DNA from 2 places in the Streptomyces sp. NPDC029164 genome. Region 1 is predicted to be linked to the other one. Evidence: riboswitches for the same ligand, from Rfam matches in the RefSeq annotation. Region 1 holds a riboswitch; the other holds the start of a gene.
What was found. Region 1 has a riboswitch for glycine ahead of gcvT (glycine cleavage system aminomethyltransferase GcvT). Riboswitches for the same ligand answer to the same signal wherever they lie in the genome.
Positions count from the first base shown of each region.

Region 1 (5,548 bases):
GACGCGCGCCTTGAGGGACTCGGCGTCGTAGGCCGGCTTCAGCGCCTGCGCGATGATCTCGGCGACCTCGGTGAAGGCCTCGGCGTCGAAACCGCGGGTGGCGAGGGCCGGCGTACCGATCCGCAGACCCGAGGTGACCATCGGCGGCCGCGGGTCGTTCGGGATGGCGTTGCGGTTGACCGTGATGCCGACCTCGTGGAGGCGGTCCTCGGCCTGCTGACCGTCGAGCTCGGAGTTGCGCAGGTCGACCAGGACCAGGTGCACGTCGGTGCCGCCGGTGAGGACGTCCACGCCCACGGCCTTGACGTCGTCCTGGACCAGGCGGGCGGCGAGGATCTTCGCACCCTCCAGGGTGCGCTCCTGGCGCTCCTTGAACTCGGGCGAGGCCGCGACCAGGAAGGAGACGGCCTTGGCCGCGATCACGTGCTCCAGCGGGCCGCCCTGCTGACCGGGGAAGACCGCGGAGTTGATCTTCTTGGCCAGCTCCTGCGTCGACAGGATGACACCGCCGCGCGGACCGCCGAGGGTCTTGTGCGTGGTGGTGGTGACCACGTGGGCGTGCGGCACCGGGTTCGGGTGCAGACCCGCGGCGACCAGGCCGGCGAAGTGCGCCATGTCGACCATCAGGTACGCGCCGACCTCGTCCGCGATGCGGCGGAAGGCGGCGAAGTCCAGCTGGCGCGGGTACGCGGACCAGCCGGCGACGATCAGCTGCGGCTTGGACTCCTTGGCGAGGCGCTCGACCTCGGCCATGTCCACCTCGCCGGTCTCGTCGACGTGGTACGGGACCACGTTGTAGAGCTTGCCGGAGAAGTTGATCTTCATGCCGTGGGTCAGGTGACCGCCGTGGGCCAGGTTCAGGCCCATGATCGTGTCGCCCGGCTTCAGCAGCGCGAACATCGCGGCGGCGTTCGCCTGCGCACCCGAGTGCGGCTGGACGTTCGCGGCCTCGGCGCCGAACAGCGCCTTGATCCGGTCGATCGCGATCTGCTCGACGACGTCGACGTGCTCGCAGCCACCGTAGTAACGGCGGCCCGGGTAGCCCTCGGCGTACTTGTTGGTCAGGACCGAGCCCTGGGCCTCCATGACGGCGACCGGAGCGAAGTTCTCCGACGCGATCATTTCCAGGGTGGACTGCTGGCGCACGAGCTCGGCGTCGAGGGCGGCGGCGACGTCCGGGTCGAGCTCGTGGAGAGGGGTGTTCAGTACAGACATCAGGGTCCCCTGGGGTCAGTTACCGGCGGTGAGCTTGGTGTACTCCTCGAAGGACAGGGTGTCCTTCGGCTCCTCCGAGAGGCGCACCTTGAAGAGCCAGCCGCCCTCGAACGGGGCGGTGTTCACGAGCGCCGGGTCGTCCACGACGTCCTGGTTGAACTCGACGATCTCGCCGGAGACGGGGGAGTACAGGTCGCTGACCGACTTCGTCGACTCCAGCTCGCCGCAGGTCTCGCCCTCGGTCACGGTCTCGCCGACCTCGGGGAGCTGGGCGTAGACGACGTCACCGAGCGCGTTGGCCGCGAACTCCGTGATGCCGACCGTCGCGACGCCGTCCACGGCGTCCGACAGCCACTCGTGCTCCTTGGTGTAACGCAGCTTCTCGGGGTTGCTCATGACCTGATTCTCCTGGATGCGGGGGAGTGGATACGAACGGTGGTCTCGGGTACTGAGACGCTGCCGGACGGGGTTCCCGTACGGCTCGTGCACGGCTGGACCGTGTGCGGAACTACTTCTGCCGCTTGTAGAACGGCAGCGCCACGACCTCGTACGGCTCATGCGTACCGCGAATGTCGACGCCGACGCCGGAGGTGCCGGGCGCGGCGTGCGCCGCGTCCACGTACGCCATCGCGATCGGCTTGCCCAGCGTCGGGGACGGGGCGCCCGAGGTGACCTCGCCGATGACCTGACCGTCGGCGACGACCGGGAAACCGGCGCGCGGGACGCGGCGGCCCTCGGCGATCAGGCCGACCAGCTTGCGCGGCGGATTGGTGGCGGCGCGCTCGGCGGCGGCCTCCAGCGCGGCGCGGCCGACGAAGTCCCCCTCCTTCTCGAACTTCACGACCCGGCCCAGACCCGCGTCGAACGGGGTGAGGGAGGTGGTCAGCTCGTGCCCGTACAGCGGCATGCCCGCTTCCAGGCGCAGGGTGTCGCGGCAGGACAGGCCGGCCGGCACCAGGCCCACGCCCTCGCCCGCCTTGGTCAGCGCCTGCCACAGCTCCACGGCGTGCTCGGGGGCGACGAACAGCTCGAAGCCGTCCTCGCCGGTGTAGCCCGTACGCGCGATCAGCGCGGGCACGCCCGCGACGGTGCCCGGCAGGCCGGCGTAGTACTTGAGGCCGTCCAGGTCGGCGTCCGTCAGGGACTTCAGGATGCCGGGGGACTCCGGGCCCTGCACCGCGAGCAGCGCGTACGCGTCGCGGTCGTCGCGGACCTCGGTGTCGAAGCCGGCGGCACGCTCGGTCAGGGCGTCGAGGACGACCTGGGCGTTGGAGGCGTTGGCGACGACCATGAACTCGGTCTCGCCGAGGCGGTAGACGATCAGGTCGTCGACGATCCCGCCGTCCTCCTGACAGATGTGCGTGTAGCGGGCGCGGCCGACGCCGACGGTGGAGATGTTGCCGACCAGCGCGTGGTCGAGCGCCTTGACGGCCTCCGGGCCGGTCAGCGTGATCTCGCCCATGTGCGACAGGTCGAAGAGACCGGCCTTGGTGCGTACGGCGTTGTGCTCGTCGCGCTCGCTGGCGTACCGCAGCGGCATGTCCCAGCCCGCGAAGTCGGTCATGGTCGCACCGAGCGAGCGGTGCAGCGCGTCGAGGGCGGTCAGACGGGGGGCAGTGCTCATGGGTGTGGCTCCCGAGTCCCAGGGCATGACATGACGAGGAGGGTCCTCCCCATCTGTCATCGGAACCTGAGAGGTTCGCCGAGAGTTCCTCGGCTTGCACCTTGGGTGGAGCTGTCGAACAGCTCGCTTTTCAGATCTGCCTCATCCACGCGGTACGGGGCCTGAGAGATTCAAGGGAGGATCTTGCTCCTTCGGCGCCCGCGCACGGCCTTGCGGCGTGCCGGGACTCTCCCGCGCGGATTCAAGCGGCCGGTATGCAGTTGGTCCAGATGGCGCACATCATTGCACGCCATGCCCGTGATCGGGCGGAGGGGTCCGAAAGTTCGTACGGTACCCCGAGGGGGCGGACCGGAACCGGGGATGCCGGATTACCGTCTCTTTACACTCAGTGGGCAAGGGTCCTGGTGACCCGATTCGGGGGAGGCGAACACTGTGCGGAGATTCGGAGTGGTGACGACGACGGGAACGGTGGACGCGGTGCCGGCGCAGCGCGAGGCGCGCGGACGGGACCGCGAGCGCGAGCGTGCGGTGGACGCGGGCACCGGGTCCGTACGTGACCTGCGCGGACCCGAGGCAGGCGGCCCGCAGCGGCTCGCCTTCGCGGAGGGGGACATCGTCGTGGTGTCCGGCCTGCCCGGCGGCGGCAAGAGCACCCTGATCAAGCGGGCGGCCGCCGAGGGCGGCGCCGTCGACTCACAGGACACCCGCGAGCGCTGGGAACGGCGCATGCCCGCGGCCCTCCCGTACGCGGTGTACCGGCCGCTGGTGCGTGCCGCGCACTACTGGGGGCTGTGGCGGCTCCTGCGCTCCGGAGCCTCCGTGGTCGTCCACGACTGCGGTACGCAGAGCTGGGTGCGGGGGCTGCTCGCGGCGGCCGCGCGGCGCCGGGGGCGGGCGCTGCACCTGCTCCTCCTCGACAGCAGCCCCGCGGAGGCCCTCTCCGGCCAGGCGGCGCGGGGGCGGCGGGTCTCGGCCTACGCCTTCGCCCGGCACCGGGGCGCGGTGGGCCGCCTCCTGCGCGAAGCCGAAGCGGGCCTCCCCCCGCACGGCTGCGCCTCGGTCACCCTGCTGGACCGCGCCTCCGCCGCGACGGTGACCCGCATCGCGTTCCACGCCTGACCCGCCGGGTGCGGCGCCCCGGTCCTGAAGCCCCGCCGGCGTTCGAGGCGCGGCGGGCCGGGCCCCCGCAGCGGCGGCGCCAACGGGCCGGTACCCTGCGGGGCGACACGCGGCGGGATCACGGAGGCACGGGACATGCAGGGCAGCGGCTGGCCGGGGAATGAGCTGGAGCACGTGCTCGGGGCGGCGCTCGGGCAGCCGGACGCCGGCGGACGGATCCTGGAGGTGCTCGGGCGCAGCCAGGTGTGGGTGCCCCTGCCCGGCGGCGGTGGCCCGGACTCGGCCGACCTCACCCTGCCCACGATGGACATCGACGGCGCGGCCTACGTCCCCGTCTACAGCTCCGAGGCCCAGTTCCTCGCCTGCGTCGGCCCCGGCATGGACTTCGCCGTGGCCCCGGCCGTGGAGTTCGCCCGCGGCCTGCCGCCGCAGCTCGGCATCGCCGTCAATCCCGAGGGCGCCGTCGGCGTCCCGCTCCCCCCGCCCGCCGTCGCGGAACTCTGCCGTACCGGCCGGACCCCGCTCGACGGCGCCTCCACCGGCGGCCGCGTCCGGCTCTACGAGCCCGACTGGCAGGAGGACCCGGTGGACTTCCTGGCCGCCGCCGCCGAGGAGTTCCGGGCCACCGGAGTGGTCGCGGCCGCGCACCGCTGCCTGGCCAGCGTCGAGGGCGGGGCGCCGGAGCTGTTCATCGGTGTCCGCCTGGTGGGATGGGAACCCGAGATGCGCGAGGCCCCGATGGAGGCCCTCGGACGGGCGCTGACGCGTGTCGCGCCGCCGTGGCCCGTGCAGTTGATCCTGCTGGACGCCGCCCAGGACCCGGTCACGGACTGGATTCGTGAGCGCGTACGCCCCTTCTACCTCCCGTAGGGCCGCTTAAGCTGAGGGGCACGCGTGGACGACGGGCGGACGAAGAGGGGTACCGGGTGAGTGCGTCAGGCACGGCCGCGGCCGGGCAGGTCGAGCACATGATGCGCCAGGTGACCCCCGGGCGCTATGAGAGTTACGAGTCGCTCCTGCACGGCCTGTCCGAGGGGCGGCTCTGGATGCTGCTCTGGCAGGGGCAGCCGGGCTCCCCGGACGCCCAGTACGGCGGCATGGAGGTCGACGGCCTCGGGTACGCGCCCTGCGTCACCTCCCCGCAGGAGCTGGCCGCCAGCGGCTGGAACCGGGGCTACGAGGTGGTCACCGGGCGGGACATCGCCCGCGCGCTCTACCCGGACCGCTGGGGCCTGTGGCTCAACCCGCACGCCCCGGGCGGCGGCCTCGGCGTGCCCTGGGCCGACCTGCGCCGGATCGCCACCGGCCTGGACCGGATGCCGGCCGGCCCGCTGCGGCTCTCCGAGCCCGCCATCGAGCTCCCGCAGTTCTACGGGCTGCTGACCCAGCACGCGCACCGCACGCCCGCGGTCCGGTCGCTGCGCCGCGCCTGGGTGCAGCCCGCGCTCGGGTCCCCGTACCTCGCGGTCGGGCTCGACCTGTACGACGCCTCCGCGCCCGCGCTGGAATCCGTACGGGAGATGATGCGCCAGTCCGTCGGGGTGGTGCCCGAGGGCGTCCCGGTGTGCACGGTCGCGCTGGCGGACGAGC
Region 1 is NZ_JBVHWW010000006.1:73,642-79,189, forward strand. It holds gene glyA (serine hydroxymethyltransferase) at 1-1,215, opposite strand, end outside; gene gcvH (glycine cleavage system protein GcvH) at 1,231-1,611, opposite strand; gene gcvT (glycine cleavage system aminomethyltransferase GcvT) at 1,724-2,839, opposite strand; glycine riboswitch at 2,980-3,083, opposite strand; gene ACZ4VT_RS08000 (AAA family ATPase) at 3,290-3,958, shown strand; gene ACZ4VT_RS08005 (enhanced serine sensitivity protein SseB) at 4,094-4,828, shown strand; gene ACZ4VT_RS08010 (enhanced serine sensitivity protein SseB C-terminal domain-containing protein) at 4,885-5,548, shown strand, end outside.

Region 2 (5,548 bases), on a different contig from region 1:
GCCGAGCCTGCGGGGCAAGGCCGTCATCGTCGGCGGGCTCGGGCCGCGCGGGGTCGTCGCCACGGCTTCGTACGAGGCCAGGCGCTTCGGCGTGCACTCGGCGATGCCGATGGGGCAGGCGAGGCGGCTGTGCCCGAACGGCGCGTACCTGATCCCGCGCTTCAGCCTCTACCGGCAGGTCAGCGACGTGGTGATGGCCCTGCTGCGGGAGCTGTCGCCGCTCGTGGAGCCGCTCAGCCTGGACGAGGCCTTCGTGGACCTGGAGGCGGGCGGCGTGGCCTTCGACTCGCGGACCGCCCGGACGACGGGCGAGCGGCTGCGGGCCGACATCAGGGCCGCCACGGGGCTCAGCGGGTCGGTGGGGCTGGCCGGGTCGAAGATGCTGGCGAAGGTGGCGTCCGAGGAGGCCAAGCCGGCCGGGCTGCTGCTGATCGAGCCGGGGACCGAGCGCGAGCTGCTCGCGCCGATGTCGGTACGGACCCTGCCCGGGGTCGGGCCGGCCACGGGGGAGCACCTGCGCCGCGCCGGGATCACCACGGTGGGGGAGCTGGCCGAGGCGGGGGAGGACGAGCTGGTCCGGATGCTCGGGCGCGCGCACGGCGTCGGCCTGTACCGGATGGCGCTGGGGCTGGACGACCGGCCGGTGGTCGCGGAGCGGGACGCGAAGTCGGTGTCGGTCGAGGACACCTTCGACGTGGACCTGCACGACCGCGTACGGATCCGGAACGAGGTGCAGCGGCTCGCCGACCGGTGCGTGCAGCGGCTGCGGGGGTCGGGGCACTCGGGGCGGACGATCGTGCTGAAGGTGCGGCGGTACGACTTCTCCACGCTGACGCGGTCCGAGACGCTGCGGGGGCCCACGGACGACCCCGCGGTGGTGCGGGAGGCCGCGGCGCGGCTCCTGGAGGGTGTGGACACCACGGGCGGGGTGCGCCTGCTGGGGGTGGGGGTGACGGGGCTGGCGGACTACACGCAGGAGGACCTGTTCGCGCAGTCGCTCGCCGCTGAGCCGGATGGGGTGGACGGGACGGAGGGGGCGAGCGAGGTGGCCGGGGCGGGTGGGGCAGTCGCGGCGGGCGGGAACGTCGAGCCCGGAGCCACAGCGGCGCCTGTGGAGGCCTCAGGGGCCCGGGCGGCCGCCGAGGGGCCCGGGGAGCCGGAACCGGCCCCGGAGCGGCGCTGGCCGGCCGGGAGCGACGTACGGCACGCGCTGTACGGGCCCGGGTGGGTGCAGGGCAGCGGGGTCGGGCGGGTGACCGTACGGTTCGAGCAGCCCGGATCCGAGCCCGGCCGGGTGCGGACCTTCCGGGTGGACGACCCCGAGCTGGAGCCGTCCGATCCGCTGCCGCTGGTGGGGGAGGGGGAGGGGGAGCCGGGAGCCGCGGCCGCCCCGGCCTGATCCGCCAGTCCGGCGGTGGCCACGGCCGCCCCCGGCCGCGCGCCCGGGCCGCTCAGCCCTCGTCGCCCGCCAGCCGGCCGAAGTCGCGCGAGAACTCCGCGGGCAGGGTCGTGTCCAGGCCGTAGTGGTGGTAGAGCTGCAGCTCCTGTTCGGGGGAGAGGTGGCGGCCGACGCCGAAGTCGGGGGCGTCCCTGATGAGGGAGCGCTCGAAGGGCACCCGCAGGGTGTCGCCCACCATCTCGCTCGGCTCCAGCGGGACGAAGGCGTCCCGGCTGAACAGGCCCGTACGGACGGCCGCCCATTCCGGGACGCCCGTGGCATCGTCGAGGTAGACCTCGTCGACGGTGCCGATCTTGGTGCCATTGCGGTCGAACGCCTTGCGGCCGATCAGGCTGCGCGGATCGATGTCGGTCTGCACGGTCCCTCCAAATGGTCGCAACTCCTCCGTAATGACTACAGAAGTGCATAACGGCAGCGGAGGCCACTCGGGAAGGGCCCAGAACGTCGCTGGTAGGCTGGGTGATGGCTGTCGACCCTGTGCGGGAGAGTCCTCCGAGTGAACAAGACGGAGGCGCCGAAGGAGCAAATCCTCCCCGGAATCTCTCAGGCATACGTACCGCACGGACGAGGCCACTCTGGAAAGCAGGAGCGGGTACCGGGCGTGCAGTGCCGGTCCCCCTCCTCACCGACGGTGAAAGCCGGAGCGCTCGGGCGACCCCCGTGGCTCCGGTGAAACTCTCAGGTGCAGATGACAGAGGGGGAGGCCGTCCGGGTGCCCGCGCCGTGGTGCCCCTCGCAGGTCATACGACCAGGAGGCCTCCGTACATGACCGCCAACCGCATTCCGCTCTCCCAGCTGGAGCGAGGCATCCCCTTCGAACAGCGCCACATCGGCCCGGATGCCGAGGCGCAGGCGAAGATGCTCGCCCATGTGGGCTACGGCTCCCTGGACGAACTGACCGCCGCCGCGGTCCCGGATGTGATCAAGACCGCCGAGGCGCTCGACCTGCCCGAGGCGCGGACCGAGGCCGAGGTGCTCGCCGAGCTGCGCTCGCTCGCCGACCGCAACCAGGTCCTCTCCTCCATGATCGGTCTCGGCTACTACGGGACCTTCACCCCGCCGGTGATCCTCCGCAACGTCATGGAGAACCCGGCCTGGTACACGGCGTACACCCCGTACCAGCCGGAGATCTCGCAGGGCCGCCTCGAAGCCCTGCTGAACTTCCAGACCGTCGTCGCCGACCTCACGGGGCTGCCGACCTCGGGCGCCTCGCTGCTCGACGAGGGCACCGCGGCCGCCGAGGCCATGACGCTGGCCCGCCGCGTGGGCAAGGCCAAGGGGAACGTCTTCCTCGTGGACGCCGACGCGCTGCCGCAGACCATCGCCGTCATCGAGACCCGCGCCGAGCCGATCGGCATCGAGGTCGCCGTCGCCGACCTGTCCGCCGGCATCCCGGCCGAGATCGTCGAGCGCGGCATCTACGGCGTCCTCGTCCAGTACCCGGGTGCCTCCGGTGCCGTACGGGACATCAAGCCGGTCATCGACCAGGCGCACGAGCTCGGCGCCATCGTCGCCGTCTCCGCCGACCTGCTCGCGCTGACCCTGCTGACCTCCCCGGGCGCGCTCGGCGCCGACATCGCCGTCGGCACCACCCAGCGCTTCGGTGTCCCGATGGGCTTCGGCGGACCGCACGCCGGATACATGGCCGTCCAGGACAAGCACGCGCGTTCGCTGCCCGGCCGACTGGTCGGCGTCTCCGTGGACGCGGACGGCAACAAGGCCTACCGCCTGGCGCTGCAGACCCGCGAGCAGCACATCCGCCGCGAGAAGGCCACCAGCAACATCTGCACCGCCCAGGTGCTGCTCGCCGTCATGGCCGCCATGTACGCCGTCTATCACGGCCCGGACGGCCTGCGGACGATCGCCCGCCGGACCCACCGCTACGCCGCCCTGCTCGCCGAGGGCCTGACGGCCGGCGGGGTCGAGATCGTGCACGGCTCGTACTTCGACACGGTCACCGCCCGCGTTCCGGGCCGCGCGGCCGAGGTCGTCGCCGCCGCCCGTGAAGGCGGCATCAACCTGTACCTGGTCGACGCCGACCACGTCTCCGCCGCCTGCGACGAGACCACCCTGCGCGCCGACATCGAGGCCGTCTGGGCCGCCTTCGGCGTCACCGCCGAGATCGAGGCGCTCGACGCGACCACGGCCGACACCCTGCCCGAGGGCCTGCTGCGCTCGGACGACTACCTGACGCACCCGGTCTTCCACCAGCACCGCTCCGAGACCGCGATGCTGCGCTACCTGCGCAAGCTCTCGGACAAGGACTACGCGCTGGACCGCGGCATGATCCCGCTGGGCTCCTGCACCATGAAGCTCAACGCGACCACCGAGATGGAGCCGGTCACCTGGCCCGAATTCGGCCAGCTGCACCCGTTCGCCCCGGTGGAGCAGGCCGAGGGCTACCTCACGCTCATCACCGAGCTGGAGGAACGTCTCTGCGAGGTCACCGGCTACGACAAGGTGTCCATCCAGCCCAACGCCGGCTCCCAGGGTGAGCTCGCCGGCCTGCTGGCCGTCCGCGCCTACCACCGCGCGAACGGCGACGAGCAGCGCACCATCTGCCTCATCCCGTCCTCCGCGCACGGCACCAACGCCGCCAGCGCCGTGATGGCCGGCATGAAGGTCGTCGTCGTCAAGACCGCCGACGACGGCGAGGTGGACGCGGCCGACCTGCGCGCCAAGATCGAGCAGTACCGCGACGAGCTCGCCGTGCTGATGATCACGTACCCGTCCACGCACGGCGTGTTCGAGGAGCACGTCGCCGACATCTGCGCCCAGGTCCACGAGGCCGGCGGCCAGGTCTACGTCGACGGCGCCAACCTGAACGCCCTGGTGGGCCTCGCCAAGCCGGGTCACTTCGGCGGCGACGTCTCGCACCTGAACCTGCACAAGACCTTCTGCATCCCGCACGGCGGCGGCGGCCCGGGCGTCGGCCCGGTCGGTGTCCGGGCGCACCTGGCCCCGTACCTGCCGAACCACCCGCTCCAGCCGACCGCGGGTCCGGAGACGGGCGTCGGCCCGATCTCGGCCGCCCCGTGGGGCTCGGCGGGCATCCTGCCGATCTCGTGGTCGTACGTGCGCCTGATGGGCGGCGAGGGCCTCAAGCGCGCCACCCAGGTGGCGGTGCTCGGTGCCAACTACATCGCCAAGCGCCTGGAGCCGCACTACCCGGTGCTCTACACCGGGCCGGGCAACCTGGTCGCGCACGAGTGCATCATCGACCTGCGCCCGCTGTCGAAGTCCACGGGCGTGAGCGTGGACGACATCGCCAAGCGCCTGATCGACTACGGCTTCCACGCCCCGACGATGTCCTTCCCTGTCGCCGGCACGCTGATGATCGAGCCGACGGAGTCCGAGGACCTCGCCGAGATCGACCGCTTCTGCGACGCGATGATCGCCATCCGCGGCGAGATCGAGCGGGTCGCGGGCGGCGAGTGGCCGGCGGACGACAACCCGCTGGCCAACTCCCCGCACACCGCGGCGGCGCTGGGCGGCGAGTGGAACCACCCGTACACCCGCGACGAGGCCGTCTTCCCGGGCGGGGTCACGGCCGCCGAGAAGTACTGGCCGCCGGTGCGCCGCATCGACGGTGCCTTCGGCGACCGCAACCTGGTGTGCTCCTGCCCGCCGCTGGACGAGTACGACCACTGACACCCAGCTACGACCACTGACACCCAGCGGTGCGGTGATCTGAAGAACGCGACATGAAGAAGGGGCCGGTCCGGGGGAATCTCCCGGGCCGGCCCCTTCCGCGTTGGCGTGCGTCCGCCGGGCCGTCCTCAGCGCCTACGCCGCCGCGAGCGGGCGGTGCGGGGCGATGATCTGGCCGTCCGGCAGGAGCTCACCGGTGTCCTCGAAGAGCAGGACGCCATTGCACAGCAGGCTCCAGCCCTGCTCCGGGTGGTTGGCCACCGGGCGCGCGGCCTCCCGGTCGGCGGATTCGGCTGACGGGCAGGCTGGCTGGTGCTGGCACATGGATGCGTTCTTTCGCTGCGGTGTGGTCTGCGTGCTACGGCTCGATGCGTGGTTCATGGCCGTCCCCCTGGGTCATCCCCGCACCCGCGGGGAGCGTGTCATCAGTGTTCCCCC
Region 2 is NZ_JBVHWW010000065.1:8,993-14,540, forward strand. It holds gene ACZ4VT_RS36140 (DNA polymerase IV) at 1-1,399, shown strand, start outside; gene ACZ4VT_RS36145 (PRC-barrel domain-containing protein) at 1,452-1,817, opposite strand; glycine riboswitch at 1,930-2,028, shown strand; gene gcvP (aminomethyl-transferring glycine dehydrogenase) at 2,225-5,110, shown strand; gene ACZ4VT_RS36155 (DUF5999 family protein) at 5,246-5,434, opposite strand.
Region 2: linked by a shared signal. The riboswitch ahead of gcvP (aminomethyl-transferring glycine dehydrogenase) and the one ahead of gcvT (glycine cleavage system aminomethyltransferase GcvT) in region 1 are both predicted to bind glycine.